Regions from separate parts of the Agathobaculum sp. LCP25S3_E8 genome, predicted to be linked through region 1. Evidence: predicted binding sites of a transcription regulator. Region 1 holds the regulator's gene; the other holds the start of a gene.

Region 1 (14,115 bases):
TGCCGTCCCATGTCCGCCGCATGATCATTGAGCGCGGCGACTGCGTCCACTCTCAGGCAGAACTACAGGGCTATGCCGAGATGTTGATGCTTCAAAACGATTGAAAAAGTGCTGCCGAAAATTCGGCAGCACTTTTTCGTTATACCATGATAAAGGCGGCCGTCAGCACCATCATCATTGCATTATGTTCGCAGCTGATTATCAGCGCGTATACGGTTTACCATGGAAAATATATTAACACGAACCGGAGCAGAGTCACTGCACTCCGGTCCATGCAAAATAAACCACAATTGACTTTAGGCAATGTTTAACGCTTCGCGCAGAACATGCAAACTGGCCAAATGACCATCCAGCATGGAAAGCGTCAGGTCCTCCATTTCCAGAGAAACCTCATCATCATACCCCGACATACGCACAACCGAGAAGAATTCCTTCCACCACTTAGCGTCATGCCCCGCGCCAACCGCAACATAATTCCACGCTCGCTTTGCAAAGGCGTCAATCGGCTTGGTATCGAGCATGCCATTCGGCTGCCAGTAACGGCGCTCCGGACGGGAGTCCTTCCCGTGCACATGATAGATGGCACCGTGCTCACCGAGCACTCTGGCGGCTTCAATCGGGTCGCCGCCCATCCAGAACAGATGCGAGGGGTCCAGGTTCATGCCAACCATCGGACCGACCGCCTCACGCAGCCGCAAGCAAGTCTCCGGATTGTAGACGAGCTGCATCCCGTGATTTTCCAGCGCAATCTTCTCAATACCGCAGTCCGCCGCCATTTTGACAATTTCCTTCCACGCGGGAATCGCAACCTCCTCCCATTGGTATGCCAAAATCTCCTGCGTCTCCGGCGGCCAGGATGTGGTAATCCAAACCGGCGTTTTATCTCCTTTACAGCCGGCCGGCAAACCGCTCATCATGACGATTTTCTTCACCCCCAGCATCTGCGCCAGCGCAAAGGTCTTTTTCGTCACATCCATTTCCTTTTCATAGGCCAGCGGATTGCCGGAACAGTTCAGCGCACACGGTTCCAAACCTCTGGCGCGCATAGCGTCGTACCACTTCTCCCGCGCGTTCCGGTCACCAACCAATAAATCCAAATCACAATGCGGTGCGCCCGACCAGTTTCCTGTTCCGATTTCAATCGCCGCGATGCGCTGCTCCACACAAAAGTCCAGCATTTTTTCATACGGCATATCCAACGTACAGGTCTTGATTGCCAGCTTCATGCGATAATCCCTCTCCCCTAGTTAGATTTGCTATAATTTTACCACACTGTAACCTTCACCCGCAAGAGATATCTCCAAAATATGCCCAAATTAGACATACTTTTCCCCTGATTTCCTCATGAAATTTACCCATAATTGAAATTTTTGCACAATGCACAGCCTGTGTTTTCCGTTTGCAAATCCATTCTTTGTGAACCTGCACAAAGCGACCCGTGACCAACTCGCTATTACCGACAAAAATGACAACAAACTCTTGTCAAAGCACCACAGATGCATTAAAATATTACCAGAACGTTGGAGCGTTCCAGTGTCCTACATATGGCAGGACAACACGAAGAGCAGCGAGCAAACGCGGGTTTGCCGCAAGGGATATCTTCCTTTTCGGCCACCGGAATCCCCGAACCGCATTTGTCCCTGCGCAAAAAAAGGAGAGAGGTTTTATCATGAAGAAGAGACTACTGGCAATGTTACTCGCAGGCGCTATGTGTGCAAGCCTTGCAGCTTGCGGCGGCAACACCACCGGCGGCGGCACGGAAGAGCCCAACGGCGAATCTGGCAGCGAAGGCTACTCCATCGACGTCATCCTGAAGACCACGGCTTCTGAGTACTGGGGCTACGTTAAGGCCGGCGCTGAAGCGTACATGGCTGATAACCCGGACGTTAAGGTTGACGTTAAGGGCGCTTCCTCTGAAACCGCTTATGACGAGCAGCAGAACATGATCGAGACTGACCTGAACTCCGGCGAATATGACGCTTTCGTCATCGCTCCGCTGCAGGCTGATCTGGTTAAGACCCTGATTGCCGGCAAGGAAGATCCGATTATTGCAGTCGATACCGATATCGACGCTCCCGAAGTTCTGTCCTTCGTAGGCACTGGTAACGAAGAGGCTGCTGCAATGGGCGGCAAGGAAGCTGTTGCAGCTGCTCAGGAAGCCGGCTGGACCGACATCAAGGCAATTGCTATTTCCGGCGTACAGGGCGACGGCACTGCTACCGCTCGTCTGACCGGTTACCAGAAGGGCATCGAAGAGGCCGGCGGCACCTTCCTTGCTGACGAAATCCAGTACGCTGACGCTGTTGCTGACAAGGCTGCAAACTCCATGGAAGCTATCATGCAGAACCATCCGGAAGGCATCGCAATCATCGTTTGCAACAACGACGATATGGCAATGGCAGCTGCACGCGCTGCAAAGAACAATGCAGCTTATGCTAACACGATCTTTGTTGGTTTCGACGGCATCCAGTCCGCTTGCACCGCTATCCTGAACGGCGAAGAGACCATGTCCGTTGCACAGGAAGCTTATGACATGGGCTACAAGGCAGTTGAGACCGCTGTAGCTGCTCTGAACGGCGAGACCCCGGCTGAGTTCGTTGACTCCGGCTGCTCTGTTGTTACCAAGGACAACGCTCAGGAGCGTCTGGACACCCTGAAGAGCTATCTGGGCGAGTAATTTGCAAGCCGCTCTTGTAGGTAAGTTTTAAGTAAAAGGGAGGAACCCCTGCAGGATTGAATAATCAGTGCAGGGGTTCTTTCCAGTTACGGATTCCCCGCGAGACTGAGGCAAAGCGCTATGTTTCCACTATCACAGCTTTGTCCTGCAACTGTGCCGAGACCAGTTCCGTTATGTCCCGCACTTCATCTCGGAGAAGAAAAGGTGATATGCAAATGAGTGAATACGTAGTAGAGCTGAAAAACGCGACCAAGCGTTTTCCGGGCGTAGTGGCTCTGAAAAACATGCAGCTCGCCGTAAAGCCCGGAGAAATTTTGGGTTTGATCGGTGAAAACGGCGCCGGCAAATCGACCTTGATTAAGGTTTTGACCGGCGTACATCAGGCAGATGAGGGCCAGATTTTTGTTGACGGAGTAGAACAGCATTTCAAAAATCCGAATGACTCTGCGGCCGCCGGCATCGCCTGTGTTTATCAGGAACTCAATATTGAAAAACTTCTGAGCATTACAGATAATATCTTTATTAACAAGTGGATCAAAGGCAAAGGTGGTCTGCTGGACTATTCGGCCATGCACAAAAAGGCCAAGGAAGTTATGGCCTCCCTTGGTCAGGATGTAGACCCGACCAAGCCTGCCGGCAACTTTGGTATGGGCGTACAGCAAATGATCGAAATTGCCAAGGCAGTTCTGATTAACGCAAAAATGATTATTATGGACGAGCCAACCTCCTCCCTTGGTGAAAAAGAGGTTGAGCAGCTGATGAAAACCTGCCGTGAGCTAAAGTCGCGCGGCATCGGCATCGTCTTTGTATCGCATAAGCTGGAAGAGCTGTTCGAGCTGTGCGACCGCGTCACTGTTATCCGTGACGGCGAGTACATTTCCACCAAGCCGATTGACGAGTGGGACAACGATTCGCTGATCACCGCAATGGTTGGTCGTTCTCTTGACAATCAGTTCCCCAAGGAATTCGGCACCAAGAGCGCTGAACCGATGCTCAAGGCTGAGCATCTGATGGAAGCCGGCGTGCTTCGCGACGTTTCGTTTGAAGCCTATGGCGGACAGATTCTCGGCTTTGCCGGTCTGGTCGGTGCAGGCCGTACGGAAACCATGCGTGCCATCTTTGGTGCGGACCCGCTGGACAGCGGCAAAATCATCATCAAGGGCAAGGAAGTACATATCAAGTCTCCGAGCCAGGCCATCAAGGCAGGCATCGCATTCCTGACCGAAGACCGTAAAGGTCAGGGTCTGGTTCTTGCGCAAACCATCCGTACCAACCTGATTCTTGCAAACATGAAGGGCTTCAGCGATGGACCTTTCCTGAATGAAAAGCGAATTTTGGAAGTTGGCGAGAAGAATATTGCTTCTCTTCGCATCAAAACCCCGTCGATTGATGAAATTGTCGGCCAGCTTTCCGGCGGCAACCAGCAGAAGGTTGTTATCGGCAAGTGGGTTAACACGGATGCTGACATCTTTATCTTTGACGAGCCGACTCGCGGTATCGACGTTGGCGCCAAGGTTGAGGTTTACAACGTCATGAACGATCTTGTCAAACAGGGCAAGTGTGTTATCATGGTTTCCTCCGAAATGCCGGAAATCCTCGGTATGAGCGACCGTGTTATCGTTATGCGCGGCGGCGAGGTTATGGCGGATGTAGACCGCGACAGCAAACATTTCAATCAGGAAGACCTTATGAAGGCAGCTTGGGGAGGTAAATTAGATGACTAAAACGAAAAAGTCCAGTAATTTGATGACTTATGCTGGCACGTTCGGCGCATTGCTGATTCTTTGCATTATTTTCACGATTTTCTCGCGTAACTTCTTGACGTTTTCCAACTTCATGTCCATTCTGCGTCAGTCGTCGTTCAACTGCCTGCTCTCTGTCGGCATGTTGCTGTGCTTGATCACCGCCGGTATCGACCTTTCGGTTGGCGCGAATGCAACCTTCTGTGCATGTCTTGCCGGTATGATGGTCAACAAGGGCGTTAATAACTCGTTCGTCCTGATTGTTGTCATCATCGTTGCAGGCATCCTGATCGGCTGGATCAACGGTACTCTTCTGACCCGTCTGCATCTGCCCCATCCTTTCGTTTCTACCCTCGGTATGAAAAACGTACTCTGGGGCGCCGGCCTGATTGTCACCGGCTCTCAGATGGTTTCTTTCTCCGGTTTAGAAGGCGTTATGTGGCTGGGCTCCTCTTCTGTCGGCAGCTTCCCGGTCAGCTTCATCATGGTCATCATCATTTACATCATCATGCATGTCCTGCTGACCCGTACCGCTCTGGGCCGCTCGATCTACTGCGCAGGCGGCAACCCGGAAGCAACTCGTCTGTCCGGTATCAACTCCGCAAACGTTCTGACCTTCTGCTATGTAATTTCCGGTTTGATGGCTGCTCTGGCCGGTCTGGTTTCCATCGGCCGTTCCGGTATCTGCAACGGCGTTAACGCGATTCAGCCGTACGATACCGACGCTATCGCATCCTGCATCATCGGCGGCGCTTCCTTCATGGGCGGCAAGGGCACCATGCTCGGCACCATGCTCGGCGCACTGATTATCCAGACCCTGCGTAACGGCTTCACCCTGCTGTCCATCGACTCTGCAATGCAGAACTCGATCCTCGGCTTGGTTATTATCGGCGCCGTACTGCTCGACGTTACCCGTGAGCGTATGGAGGCAAAGGCTCGCCGTCTGGCCGCAAAGTAATCACTCATCTTCATACACCGAAAAAGGCTGCCGTTCGCGGCAGTCTTTTTCCTCTTCAAAGCCTCTGCATCCTGCTTCTGATAATTCAGAAAATGGATAAATCAATGAATTTTAATCTTTCACGTTAGGTGTAATACATTGTCATATCATCCTCTTATTTTTCGCTAATTACTAACAAAGGAGAGAATCTACATGTTGAATATTGGTGTGATCGGCTGCGGCGCCATTGGCCGCGATCATATTCGCCGTCTGCACGATCTGGTTCCCGGCTGTCAGGTGGTCGCCTGCTCCGATTATTTTGAAGAGTCTGCTCGCAAAACGGCAGCGCAATATGAAGGTCTGCGTGCTTATGCAACCGGCGAAGAACTGATCGCTGCACCTGAGGTGCAAGCAGTACTGATTGCTTCTTCCGATCCGAGTCACGCCGGATATGTACTGGAGTGTCTCAAGCACGGTAAATACGTATTCTGCGAGAAACCGCTTGCCCAAAATGCAGCTGATTGCGAGAAGATTATCGAGGCCGAGTGTGCGCAAGGCAAGCGACTGGTACAGGTTGGCTTTATGCGCCGTTATGACCGTGGCTATGCTGAGATGAAACGGATTATCGACTCCGGCGAGCTTGGCGCACCACTGATGATTCATGCATGTCACCGCAACGTATCGCAGCCTGACGGCTTCCAGACCGAAATGGGTGTATCCAATGTTGCGATTCATGAGCTGGATATTTGCCGCTGGCTGCTTTCCGACGAATATGCAAACGGTCAGGTGCTCAAAGTACGCCAGTCTGCCTGCTCTACCAAGGGCTATGATAACCCGCAGATTGTTCTGCTGGAAACCCAGTCGGGCGCACGCATCGATGTGGAAGTACAGGTTGCCGATGCCTATGGCTACGACATTCAGTGTCAGGTTGTATGTGAGAAGGGTACAGTCAACCTGCCTGACCCGTATGCAGTCGTCAAACGCGCCAATGCAACTCGCTCCTTCCCCATTCTGACCGACTGGAAGGACCGTTTCATCGAAGCCTATGACATCGAGCTGACCGAATGGGTCAAGTCGCTTGCTGCCGGCGGTCCGACCGGCCCGTCCGCTTGGGATGGTTATGCTGCCTGCGTTGCAGCGGATGCGCTCAATCGTTCGCGCGGCACCGGTCAATTCCTGCCGATTGAAATGATGGACAAGCCTGCCATGTATAAGTAAGCCCTATCAAAAAGCCGCCCACAGGGCGGCTTTTTTCACGCATTGTACAAACAGCCCCGTGCCTATCGGCACGGGGCTGTTTGTTATTCTACAATAAAACAAAAATCAATATTCTACCTTGACCGCTTTGCCGGTATGGAACGAATCCGTAATGGCATAGGTAACAACCGTCGCCTTGGTACCGTCATAAACAGTCAGTTCAGGTTTACGGTCCTTCTGAATGCAGTCGATAAAGTCCACCATCTCCAGCAGATAAGCCTCTGCAAAGCGCTGCGGGAAATTCTCGATGATTTCCTGACGTGCACCATACTGGTCATATACCATGACGCGATCCTTCCACGGCACACCCGCTACGCGGATATGGCCCTCGGTTGCAACAATTTCGGTTTCGGTATGATACCCGTGCGGCGCAGTTCGACCGACATGCAGGAATGCAACCGTACCGTTATCAAACTTAAGCATCGCCATGCCGGTCTCAGTATCGCCGTTCTCGGCAAATTCGGGGTGCTTGAAGGTCGTGCCCGCAGCGTACACTTCAGTTACCTCGCCACCAAGGAACCAACGCATCAGGTCGATGTCATGCGACGCAGCATCGATAAAAATACCGCCCGAAGTCTTGGAGAACTTGATGCAGCTTTCAACCAGTGCTTCCGGATCCAGACCGGTTGCCTTCACCAGATAGGGCTTACCAATCTGACCCGCATTGATCTTCGCCTTTGCGTCTGCATAAGACGGGTCATAACGGCGCATAAATCCTAAGAAGAACACTTTATCCGGATGACGCTCCACCGCCGCCTCGGCGCGCTTGCACTCCTCCAGCGAGCATCCAAGCGGCTTGTCGGTAAAGACATGCTTGCCGGCATCCAGCGCGTATTCAATCATCCAGCAGTGCTCAGGCGACGAGGAAACAATAACCACAGCCTCGATATCCGCTTCGTCCACCATTTTTTTATAATCTGTTGTTACGTAATCAACCTTGAGATAATCCTTTGCCCAATCCAGTTCCTTCTGCTCCAGCGAGCACGCAGCAACCAGACGGCATCCCGGAATCTTGAAGGCCAGATTCTCCGCATGCACAGCGCCAAGACGGCCCAGGCCAACGATACCTGTTTTTACTTCTTTCATGTGATTTGTCTCCTTCTTTTATGAGAATATATTTCTCTCTCACACGGCCGACTGCCGCTTTTCTCCATACAATATCATATCATTTCACGCTCTGAAAAGCAAGCCAGAGACGCCGAATTCTCCTGCCGGTCTTCCGGCCTTGGCACTCCCTTCTGTCGTGTGACAAAGACGGGCGCATCATTTAACAAAATATTCATAAACGGCACTTGACTTTACAGCCGCAGGGTGGTAAATTAAGTTTAGCACTCAGGAGGGATGAGTGCTAAACCCTAACAGAAAGGAGTCAGGTTCGGTGGAATTGTCCGAGCGAAAAAAACAAATCCTAAAAGCGATTATTGGTGACTATATCCGCACTGCCGAGCCGGTCGGCTCCAAGGCATTGACAGAAGGACATTCCCTCCCCTTTTCTTCTGCCACCATTCGCAATGAAATGAGCGAGTTGGAGGAAATGGGTTATCTGGAAAAGCCGCATACCTCTGCCGGTCGCATTCCTTCGCCGCAGGGCTATCGTCTGTACGTGGATGAACTGATGGAGCAGCCGACTGACACTGGTGAGGATGAAGCGCCGCTGCAAACCATGATGCAAACCAAGGTGCGCGAGCTTGACCGCTTGATTCAAGAGGCTGGCAAGCTAATCTCCAGCCTGACCAACTATGCCTCTGTCGCTATCACCCCTGCACTGACTCAAATTTCCATCCGGCAGTTTGAGATCATCCCAATTGACAAAATGAATTTTGTCATCGTGGTGGTAACCGACTCCGGCACAGTCAAGAATAAAATGGTGCGCACCATAGCCGATGTTTCCAAAGAAGAGGCCGAGCTGCTCACCTACGTTCTTAACCAGACGCTAACCGGCTTGCCGCTCAGCCATATCACAGCGGAGCGCTTTGACATTGTACGTCGTGCCGCTGGTCTTTCTGCCTTGCTTGCGCCGGTTGCCGAATATATCGCAGAGCTGATTGAAGAGTTAAGCAACCAAAAGGTTTTTCTGGAAGGCACCAATAAACTGTTGCGTTTTCCCGAATATCGTGACCTGAACAAGGCACAGGCTCTGCTCGATTACATGGAGGACGACAGAAAGCATCTGTTGCCGGCTACACGCAAAATCGACGGTATCCAGTTTTTTATTGGGCCGGAAAACGGAGCAAATCCCCTGCGTGAAACCTCTGCTATCTACGCAAAATATGATATCGGTCATATCGGCCAAGGTGCCATCGGTATCGTTGGACCGACCCGCATGGATTACGCCAAGTTGTCCGCGCAGCTCAGCCGCTTCGCCAAGGGACTTAATAAGCTGATTGCGGAAACTTTTTTGGACGAAAAAGACGGGAATTCCTGATTTCCCTGCAAATGGAGGCATTAAATTAATATGAGCAAAAAGAAACAGCCCGAAGCTGCCGAAGCCGAACAAACGGCGGCTGCGGAACAGACAGCGGAAAACGCCGCTGAAACAAGCGTAAACGAAGAACCGGCTGCAAAGCCTGCCGAGGACTGGAAAGCCAAGTTTGACGAACTCAACGACCGCTACTTGCGCATGGCTGCGGAGTATGACAACTTCCGTAAGCGGAGCCAACGTGAACGCGAACAGTCGTACAACGATGCGGTTAGCCATGCAGTCAAAGCATTGCTGCCGACCTACGACAATCTTGAGCGTGCGCTGAAGGCAGAAACCGCAGATGCGGAGTACAAAAAGGGCGTAGAAATGACTATGACCCAGTTGGTCGAAAGTCTCAAGGGCTTGAACGTCACAATTATTGAGGCGTCCGCAGGTACCGGCTTCGACCCGAATTTCCACAACGCCGTGATGCATGTGGAGGACGAGGCGTTCGGTGAAAACCAGATTGCCGAAGTGTTCCAGCAGGGCTTCCAAATCGGCGACAAGGTCATCCGCCATGCGATGGTCAAAGTGGCCAACTAAAATCTAGTAAAGCAAACTGTTATCATAAAGGAGTGCTATCAATTATGGGCAAAATTATCGGTATCGACTTAGGTACAACCAATTCCTGTGTAGCTGTTATGGAAGGCGGCGAGTCCGTCGTTATCCCTAACGCCGAAGGCGCGCGCACGACTCCGTCTGTCGTTGCGTTCTCCAAGGACGGCGAGCGTATGGTCGGTCAGGTGGCAAAACGTCAGGCTGTCACCAATGCTGACCGTACCATCATTTCCATCAAGCGTCACATGGGTTCGGATTATCGCGTCAACATTGACGGCAAGCCCTATTCCCCGCAGGAGATTTCCGCAATGATTCTGCAGAAGCTGAAGGCAGACGCAGAGGCCTACCTCGGCCAGCCGGTAACGCAGGCGGTTATCACGGTTCCGGCTTACTTCTCCGACTCTCAGCGTCAGGCGACCAAGGATGCCGGCAAGATTGCGGGTCTGGAAGTACTGCGTATCATCAACGAGCCGACCGCAGCAGCGCTGGCTTATGGCGTAGATAAGGAAGCCGAGCAGAAGATCATGGTTTATGACCTCGGCGGCGGTACGTTCGACGTTTCCATCCTCGACATTGGCGAAGGTGTTCTGGAAGTTCTGTCCACCGCAGGCGATACCCACCTCGGCGGCGACGACTTTGACCAGCGCATCATCGACTGGATGGTAGCAGAGTTTAAGAAATCCAACGGCATTGACCTGTCCAGCGACAAAATGGCGATGCAGCGTCTGAAGGAAGCAGCTGAGAAGGCCAAGATTGAGCTGTCCGGCATGGCGCAGACCTCCATCAACCAGCCGTATATCACTGCGGACGCGACCGGTCCGAAGCACCTTGAGCTGACGCTCACCCGTGCAAAGTTCAACGAGCTGACCGCTGATCTGGTCGAGCGCACCATGGGTCCGGTTCGTCAGGCAATGAGCGACGCTGGCCTGTCCGCTTCCGACCTGTCCAAGGTTCTGCTCGTCGGCGGTTCCACCCGTATCCCGGCCGTGCAGGAAGCCGTAAAGGGCATTACCGGCAAGGAAGGCTTTAAGGGCATTAACCCGGATGAATGCGTTGCCATCGGCGCGTCTATTCAGGGCGGCGTACTTGGCGGCGAAGTCAAGGACGTACTGCTGCTGGACGTTACCCCGCTGTCCCTCGGTATCGAGACCCTCGGCGGCGTATGCACCAAGCTGATTGACCGCAACACCACCATCCCGACCAAGAAGAGCCAGATCTTCTCGACCGCGGCAGACAACCAGCCGTCCGTTGAGATTCACGTTCTGCAGGGCGAGCGCGAAATGGCAGCCGGCAACAAGACGCTCGGCCGCTTCACCCTCGACGGCATCGCTCCGGCTCCGCGCGGCGTACCGCAGATCGAAGTCACCTTCGATATCGATGCCAACGGCATTGTAAACGTATCGGCTAAGGATCTGGGCACCGGCAAGGAACAGAAGATCACCATTACCGCATCGACTAACCTCTCGAAGGAGGAGATCGACAAGGCAATGCACGAGGCGGAACAGTACGCCGAGCAGGATAAGAAGAACAAGGAAGCCGTTGAAATCCGCAACAACGCGGAACAGCTGGTATTCCAGTCCGAAAAGGCACTGACCGATCTGGGCGACAAGCTGACCGCAGATGAGAAGAGCGGTGTGCAGGCTGAGATCGATAAGGTCAAGGAAGCGCTTAAGGGCACGGATACTGATATGATTAAGATGGCCACCGACAACCTCTCCAAGAAGTTCAGCGATTTGGCCGGCAAAATCTATCAGCAGCAGGCTCCGCAGGGCGGCGCCAACATGGGCGGCCAGCCGGGTGCAGGTGCACAGGGCGGCGCCCAGGGCGACTTTGTCGACGCAGACTTTACCGAAGTCAAGGACGACGATCAGAATAAGTAATTTCCATGCCGCGTTGGGCGGAACGGTTTCCGTTCCGCCCTGCGGCATGCTATTTTCCATTATTTGAGGGATCACAATGGCTGATAAAAGAGACTATTATGAGGTGCTTGGCGTACAGAAAGGCGCAAGCGAGGATGAGATTAAAAAGGCTTATCGCCGTCTTGCCCGCAAGTATCACCCCGACCTGAATAAAGACAATCCGGAGGCTGCCGACAAGTTCAAAGAGGTCAACGAAGCATATGAAGTGCTGTCTGATGCGGATAAACGCGCCAAATATGACCAGTTCGGCTTTGCAGGTGTTGACCCAAGCTACGGCGGCGGTGCAGGTGCCGGTGGCTTTGGCGGCTTTGATATGGGCGACCTTGGCGACCTGTTCGGCTCATTCTTTGGCGGCGGCTTTGGCGGCGGACGCGCTCAGCGCCGCAACGCTCCCCAGCGCGGCGAATCCATTCGACAGAATATCATACTTTCCTTCGAGGAAGCGGCGTTTGGCTGCGAGAAGGAGATATCGGTCAACCGCATCGAGGCTTGCGATGAATGCGGCGGTACCGGCGCAGCCAAAGGCACTAGCGCGGAAACCTGTCCGAACTGCCGCGGCACCGGCGTTGTGACACAAACACAGCGCACACCGCTCGGCATGTTCCAAACGCAGGGAGCCTGCCCGAACTGCCGCGGTACAGGTAAGATTATCAAAAAGCCGTGCAGCAAGTGCGGCGGCGCAGGCCGTGTGCGCAAGACACGCAAATTCAAGGTGAATATCCCGGCCGGTATCGATGAGGGACAATCCATTCAGCAGCGCGGTCAGGGCAATGCAGGCATTAACGGCGGTCCGGCAGGCGATCTGTTTGTGACCATCTCCATCCGTCCGCATCCTATTTTCACACGCGAGGGCCAGGACGTTTATGTGGATATTCCGATTTCGTTTACGCAGGCAGCGCTGGGCGACACGCTGCAGGTGCCGACCATCGACGGTCGTGTCGAGTATAAGGTGCCCGAGGGTACGCAGACCGGCACAGTATTCCGCATGAAGGGCAAGGGCATTCAAAATGTAAATGGACGCGGACGCGGCGACCAATATGTCCGTGTGACCATTGAAGTGCCGAAAAACCTGTCTGAAAAGCAGAAAAAACTGCTGCGGGAGTTTGAGGCTTCCTCTACTGATGAAAACCAGAGCAAACGCAAAGGCTTCTGGGACAAGGTAAAGGATGCGCTTGACATTGACTAATCATCGCAGCATGAAGCAAAGGCTCGGAACCGAATGGTTCCGAGCCTTTGTTGTGTTCACGTTTGATTTACTCGTTATTTCCCCGATAATAGCGGATGAGCGCCTGTGTTCCCAAATCGCCCATCCCTTCAGCCTCCAAATCGCCGTACATCGTGCAGACCCGCTCGAGTACAGGCAGCGAACCAAAGCCCTGTCCCTGCGCAATTTTCATGTCTTTGATGAAATGCTTAAGGAAGAATCCGGGTGCATAATCCTCCCGCATCATCTTTGGCATCAGGTTTTCCATCTGCCATGAACCGGCTGCGCCCTTGGAAATGCTGTCCAGCATTTTCTGCGTGTCCAGTCCCGCCCGCTCGGCATAGGCCAACGCTTCGCTGACGCCTGCAATCGTGCCTGCAATGGCAATCTGGTTTGCCATCTTGGTATGCTGACCTGCTCCTGCCGGACCTTCATATACAATCTGCTTGCCCATTGCCTCAAACAGTGGCAGACAGGCCTGAAAATCAGTTTCCTGACCGCCCACCATGATGGACAATGTGCCATTCTTTGCGCCCGTGTCACCGCCCGAAACCGGCGCATCAAGCACATGCAGACCACCCGCTGCGCCTTCTTCGTAAATTCGAACGGACAGCTTTGGGTCAGTTGTGGTCATGTCAATCAAATAGGTACCCGGCTTAGCGGTTGCAAGAATCCCCTCCTGTCCGAAGTAAACCTGCTCAACGTCCTTTGGATAACCCACCATCGTAATCACCGCATCTCTGCCGGATGCACACGCTGCCGCAGAATCACACCATGTCACATTGTTTTCTGCCAGAAAATCCTCCAGCTTGGATTTGGTACGTGAATAAATCGCCACATCATAACCTGCTTTGAGCAGATTCTTTACCATGGAACGTCCCATTACGCCTACGCCAATGAATCCGATTGAATGCATTTTTCTTCCTCCCATCCAAAATCTATAGTCAACGATCTTTGAGCGATACATATCCTGTTGCCGGCTGCACACAGCGATAGGCCGGACGGATAATCTTGTCCGTATTCACCAGTTCTTCCAGCCGATGGGCACTCCAGCCCACAATACGGGCGATCGCAAACACCGGTGTGTACAGCTCGGGTGGCAGTCCCAGCATAGAGTACACAAAGCCGGAATAGAAATCGACATTTGCCGAAACACCCTTATAGATGTGACGCTCATGCGCGATCACCTCGGGTGCAATCCGTGCAACGAGAGAATAGAGCGCAAAATCTGCATCCCTGCCCTTTTCGTGAGCTAACTGCCCGACGAAAGATTTAAACACCTCGGCACGGGGATCCGAGATGGAATAAACCGCGTGGCCTAAGCCGTAAATAAGGCCTTTACGGTCAAACGCCTCCCGGC
Region 2 (6,199 bases), on a different contig from region 1:
GCCGGTCAATGTATATCCGGAGGCCAGATTACTGCTGGAGGATGCAGAATATGCCTCCTGATAGAAAGCCTCGTCCATATCCTGCGGTTTGACAGGCGTATGGCTCAAACCATTTTGCGCAGCTTGTATAACCGCACCGTATTGCGCGTTTTCCGAAAGCGCCATATCCAATTGTACCGAATCAGGCAGACCCGCGATGCGACGAAGTGCATTAAGACGGTCAGTCGCTGCCTGCAACGCCTCGGTTTTAACTTTGCCTGCACGATAGGGGGCGGTGATCGAAGGCTCTTCCTCAAAGATCTCATCAGGCAAGGTCAGGGGATTTTCCGATAACAGATTGGCAATCTCAGTCTGACTGAGTTTTGTCATATCCAAGCTGCCGCTGTCTCGGTAGCTGCTGTCTGCCGCCTTTGCGACGGGTGCCTGTGTTAACAGAAGAACTGCGGCGCAGCACAGCACACCGATACGCTGAAGCTGTCGATTTCTATCCAAGATACATACCTCCTTGTGTGAAATGACTAAAATGCCTTGAGGATATCATATCGGTATCCCAAAATATTATTTTGCGAACAACAGATTCCCTTTACTCTGCCTAAGCGGCCTCTGTATTTTCAAGGACCTCAACGGTTTCTTCCAATGCATCTTCTTCCAGACTCTCCAGTGGAACGACTTCGATATCGGCAGAAAGCACTAACTGCTCAACGCCGGTGCTGTCCGCCGGACCAACGAAAAAGGCCAGGGTATGAGTGCCGGGCTGCGCATCGGAAGGAATTTTGATTGTGTATTGACTGCTGGCTTTATCGTTTAAAATGGTAAACGCGTCATTGGAATAACCAGCAATCGATTGCCCATCCCATTGCCAACCGGCAGGTAACTGCACACGATAAATTTCATTTTCACCCGTTACATCCACCGTAACCGTCAGAGTTTTCCCGGGATAAACCTGCGCACTGCGAATATTGAATGATCCGGTATAGGAAATTGGACGCTGTTCAATCGGCACTGAGGTGTCCACGCGTTTCTCCGTGCCATCCGGCATGGTTAACACAAAAGCTACATTCAATGTATCGCCAGTTAGTTCACGGAGCGTGTAGTTGAGTGTGCTGGTCTTGTTAGCAGTCACTTGGAAATTGCTGTTGCCGTAATTCGTCACCGCTTCACCGTTGACATACCATTGTGCCTTCGCAGTATAAGCTGCAGAAACACCATTAAGCTGTACAGTGAAGGACGCGGGCTGATAGGGACGGACGCTGTCCAGCTGCGTTGTCACGGACACACTGGTTGATGCACGGGACGCATCACGCTTTTGAATTTGATCAAAACCGTAATCGAGCAGCTGACGGGAGTCGGCAAAACGCTGTGCATCGCTTGTTGATTTCATAACGACGGCAATCACGCGACGACCGTTGCGCACGGCAGTAGTGGTAACACAATAGCCTGCCTGCGAAATTGTACCGGTTTTAAACCCATCCAATCCTTCATATGGCGCCATGGTGTTCAGCATATGATTGGTGTTATTATAATAGGTACCATTAAAACTGAAACCGCTCTTACTGGTGATACGTAAAATATCCGGGTAAGTATCAATAAAAATTTTAGTCAGCATAGCCTGAGAGCGCGGTGTGATATAGTTGGGCTGTGCACCGTGACAGTTATAATAGGTTGCATTCAGCCCAAGTTCCTTTGCTGTTGCATTCATGCGCGTTACAAAGGCGCTCTCACTGCCGCTGATGTGCTCGGCCATAGCGATACAGGAAGCACTGGCAGACGGAATCATAATGAGATGCAGCAACGTATCTACAGTATAGGTTGCACCTTCCGTGAGTGGTACAGCGGTCGGATAATTACTATCACGCGATTTGACCGCAACATTGTGACTAATTTTAACCGGAGTATCTAATGTGATAGTACCGGCTTCCAGCTCTTGATAAACGATATAAGCGGTCAGCACCTTGGTCATGCTGGCAGGAACACGAGCAACATCACCATTGTAAGAATATAGTTCTTCACCGGTATCTCCATCCATTACAAAGGCGCTTGCCGCTTCAAAGCTCAATGCTAGCGCACATGGGATACTGCCGCTCATACAAATAACAGCAGCAACAAACACCGCAAGCAATTTTTTATACATTTTTAAACCCCCTTTGTTTGTGTACGCAGGTCAGCAGATGAATCTGCGTAGATGCATAGCTGTTTTGCACAAAAGCAAAACCATTATTATTTATATTTTAGCAGATATGTCAAATAAAAGAAAGCAACTTGCGCAAAAAATTACAAAATATTGAAAATGAGAATGCTCGGTATTTGCTTTTGAACAACATATGAAATATGTTGGCATTCGCTTGACTTTAACTGGGAAAAATGATTATATATATATCGATATAGCATAGATAGATGAGGGTTTGACAGTGAATTTGAATCGTGACACAATGAAAAAAATAATGGGATTGATTACGTTTGCCATTTTGCTGTATGTTGGTTTGCAGAATACCAGGATGGTATCTTCTGCGCTGCGGTATCTGGCAGGCCTGACCGCGCCGTTTCTAATCGGCGGGTGTATTGCATTTATCTTGAATGTTCCCATGCGTTTTTTTGAAAAAAAGATTTTCATGCAGAAAAAGGGGAAGAGTAGCATACGTATGCGTAAAATGCAGCGTATTTTTAGTTTGCTTCTTACCTTGGTTGTAGTATTGGGTGTTATATCTATTGTGCTCTTTATGGTGGCCCCCGAGCTATATAAGTCGTTTGCTGCTATTGGGCGCGAAATGACCAGCTTTGGCAAGCGTCTCCCGCAAATTCTGGAAGACGCAGGCAAGCGTTTGCCTATGTTTGCGGATGAGATTGAAAAGCTCAAAGATAACCTGTTGAATGTCAATTGGAAGGAAATCGGCCAGATGGCAAAGAACTTCCTACAAAATAGTAATTTCCTTAGCAGCACGGTGGATATTGCCACTTCTGTGGTCAGCGGTGTGGCCAACACGATCATCGGTTTGGTATTTGCCATTTATATTCTGCTACAAAAGGAAAATCTAGGACGGCAGTTCCGCCGCCTGTTTTATGCGCTTTTTCCGGAAAAGCATGTTGACCGTTTTCTTGAGGTATGCGATCTGACATCCGCTTCGTTCAACAGCTTTTTGTCCGGCCAGTGTCTGGAAGCCTTTATCCTTGGCATGATGTTTTTCATTAGCATGTCTTTATTGAAAATGCCATACGCCTTGGTTATTGCTTTACTGATTGGAGTGACTGCACTCATTCCGATTTTCGGCGCGTTCATCGGGTGCATTGTCGGTGCGTTCCTGATCCTGATTGCCAGTCCGATGCAGGCGTTGTGGTTCATTTTGCTTTTCCTTGTTTTGCAACAGGTAGAGGGCAATGTGATTTATCCCCGTGTCGTTGGCGGCTCAGTAGGCTTGCCGTCTATTTGGGTGCTGGTGGCAGTCACGCTGGGAGGCAGTATCGCAGGTGTCTTGGGTATTCTGTTTGCCATTCCTGTGGTTTCTGTGGTGTATACCTTACTGCGCGAATATGTGCGAGGCCGAATTCATGAACGCGGCATTGCGGACAAGAAAATTCAATAAGTGCAGCGGCCCAAAAGATTTTGGGCCGCTTTGCTTTACACAAATATAAACAAATCATGAATTTTCTACTTGCCCCTTGATTTTTCCTTGATACTGGATTATCATATCAGTGTTGGCACTCTGATATCGAGAGTGCTAATACCAAAAAATAGAGGTGCATACACATGGCAAAGAAGCAGTTTAAAGCGGAATCCAAGCGTCTTTTGGACTTGATGATCAATTCCATTTATACGCATAAGGAAATTTTCCTGCGCGAATTGATTTCAAATGCATCGGATGCGACGGATAAGCTGTACTATAACGCAATGAAGGAAGGCCGAACCGGTATTACGCGCGACAGCCTGCCGATTGAAATTACACTGGATAAGGAAAACCGTAAATTTGTCATCGAAGATCACGGCTGCGGCATGACGGCAGAAGAACTGGAAAGCAATCTGGGCACAATTGCCCGCTCGGGTTCACTGGCGTTTAAAAAAGAAAACGATGCGATGGATGATGTGGATATCATCGGTCAGTTTGGCGTCGGTTTTTATGCAGCGTTCATGGTGGCAAGCCATGTAGAGGTTGTCTCCCGCGCAGTTGACAGCGAACAGGCCAACCGTTGGGAGTCGGACGGTGCAGCCGGCTATACCATCACGCCTTGTGAAAAAGCAGAAAACGGCACGCGCATCACGCTGACGATCAAGGAAAATACAGAAAGCGAAAATTATGATGAGTTTCTGGAGTCGTATCGCATTCAGGCGCTGGTAAAGAAGTATTCGGATTATATCCGTTATCCTATCAAGATGGATATGACACGCTCGCGCATGAAGGAGAAGCCTGCGGATGCGGGTGAGGATTATCAGCCGGAGTGGGAGGAATACACCGAGAATGTGACGCTCAACTCCATGGTTCCGATCTGGAAGAAATCCAAGAAGGAACTGAAGGACGAGGACTACAATTCCTTCTATACCAGCAAGTTCTATGACTATCAGCCGCCGCTGTGCCATATCCATACCAGTGTAGAAGGCGCAGTAACTTATACAGCGATGCTGTTCATTCCGGCGCACGCTCCAATGGACTATTATACCAAGGACTATGAAAAGGGTTTGCAGCTGTATTCCAACGGCGTGCTGATTATGGATAAATGCGCCGACCTGCTGCCAGATCATTTCAGCTTTGTTCGCGGTATGGTCGATACGGCGGATCTATCGCTGAATATCTCGCGTGAGATGCTTCAGCATGACCGCCATCTCAAGGCAATCGCGCAGAGTCTGGAAAAGAAGATCAAGAGCGAGCTGCTCAAGATGCAGAAGGATAAGCGGGAAGATTACGAGAAGTTCTGGCAGGCGTTTGGGCGTCAGATCAAGTACGGTGCATATGTGCAGTACGGTGCAAATAAGGAACTGCTGCAGGATCTGCTGATGTACTACTCTTCAACTGAGGATAAGCTGGTCACGCTGGATGAGTATGTTTCCCGCATGAAGGATGAGCAGAAGTATATCTATTATGCCTGCGGCGAAACCGTCGATAAGATCAAGCTGCTGCCTGCCATGGAGACGCTGCGTGACAAGGGATATGAGGTTCTGTGTCTGGATGACAACATCGATGAATTCTGCATCAAGATGCTGGCAAACTACAAGGAGAAGGAATTCAAGTCTATTGCCGATGCTGATCTGGGGCTGGATAGCGAGGACGACAAGGAAGAGATCAAAAAGCTCACCGAAGAAAAGAGCGCATTGCTCACAGCGCTGGGCGAAGCACTGTCCGGCAAGGTGAAAAAGGTGGAACTGACGCGCCGCCTGAAGAGCCATCCGTGCTGCCTGCGCGCAGAAGGCCCGGTGACGCTGGAAATGGAAAAGGTGCTCAACCAGCAGGCGATGGACGACAGCCAGCGCGTGCACGCAGAGCGTGTGCTTGAACTAAACGCAGAGCATCCGATTTTCCAGAAGCTGTGCCGCCTGCAAGAGGAAGGCTCGGATCAGTTAAAGACCTATGCCGATATTCTGTATACGCAGGCCCTGTTGATTGAGGGGCTGCCGGTGGAGGATCCGGTTGCCTACGCAAATGCGGTTTGCGATTTGATTTCTTAACTTAAGATTGAATTTTGAAGATGAGGAGGCGCGCCCGGTGAAAAAGATGCTATGGATTTTAAATCCTCATGCCGGACGGGGCGCAATGAGCGGAAAGATTATCGGCTGCGTCAATGCGTTCCAACAAGCTGGCTATGAAGTGACGTTATATGTAACACAGGGCGCGCAGGATGCGACTCGCGTGGTTCGTGAGCGTGCTGGGGAATTTGACCGCATCGTATGTGCGGGCGGCGACGGTACGCTCAACGAAGTGGTCACGGGCTTGATGGAGTCCGAAATTCGCCCGCCGCTTGGTTATATCCCCGCCGGCACAACCAATGATTTTGCACTCAGTTTAGGTATTTCCAAGGTGCCGGCAGAAGCAGCGGCAGTTGCTGCCGGAAATAATTTGCAGGCGCTCGATATAGGGCGGTTCAACGACAGATATTTCAACTATATTGCAGCGTTCGGCGTGTTTACTGAGGTGTCCTATGCAACGCCGCAACAATCCAAGAATATCTTTGGCCGCGCGGCCTATATTCTGGAAGGCGTGAAAGCATTAACCAACAT

What was found. The regulator HrcA, encoded in region 1, represses chaperone genes, less so after heat shock. The targets are predictions, from matches to a motif close to TGTTAGCACTCNNNNNNNNNGAGTGCTAACA.
Region 2: a site for HrcA is predicted at 3,689-3,719, ahead of htpG (molecular chaperone HtpG). Genes of this name have one in related genera too.

Annotation. Positions count from the first base shown of each region.
Region 1 covers NZ_JBQKJR010000032.1:2,574-16,688, forward strand. Annotated here, with positions in the region: gene ACTQ34_RS11210 (hypothetical protein) at 1-104, shown strand, start outside; gene ACTQ34_RS11215 (sugar phosphate isomerase/epimerase family protein) at 297-1,226, opposite strand; gene ACTQ34_RS11220 (sugar ABC transporter substrate-binding protein) at 1,670-2,677, shown strand; gene ACTQ34_RS11225 (sugar ABC transporter ATP-binding protein) at 2,893-4,401, shown strand; gene ACTQ34_RS11230 (ABC transporter permease) at 4,394-5,377, shown strand; gene ACTQ34_RS11235 (Gfo/Idh/MocA family protein) at 5,570-6,574, shown strand; gene ACTQ34_RS11240 (Gfo/Idh/MocA family protein) at 6,680-7,699, opposite strand; gene hrcA (heat-inducible transcriptional repressor HrcA) at 7,959-9,038, shown strand; gene grpE (nucleotide exchange factor GrpE) at 9,069-9,617, shown strand; gene dnaK (molecular chaperone DnaK) at 9,662-11,512, shown strand; gene dnaJ (molecular chaperone DnaJ) at 11,589-12,737, shown strand; gene ACTQ34_RS11265 (NAD(P)-dependent oxidoreductase) at 12,805-13,671, opposite strand; gene ACTQ34_RS11270 (citrate/2-methylcitrate synthase) at 13,700-14,115, opposite strand, start outside.
Region 2 covers NZ_JBQKJR010000022.1:4,749-10,947, forward strand. Annotated here, with positions in the region: gene ACTQ34_RS09090 (S-layer homology domain-containing protein) at 1-492, opposite strand, end outside; gene ACTQ34_RS09095 (D-alanyl-D-alanine carboxypeptidase family protein) at 593-2,131, opposite strand; gene ACTQ34_RS09100 (AI-2E family transporter) at 2,409-3,578, shown strand; gene htpG (molecular chaperone HtpG) at 3,743-5,650, shown strand; gene ACTQ34_RS09110 (diacylglycerol/lipid kinase family protein) at 5,697-6,199, shown strand, end outside.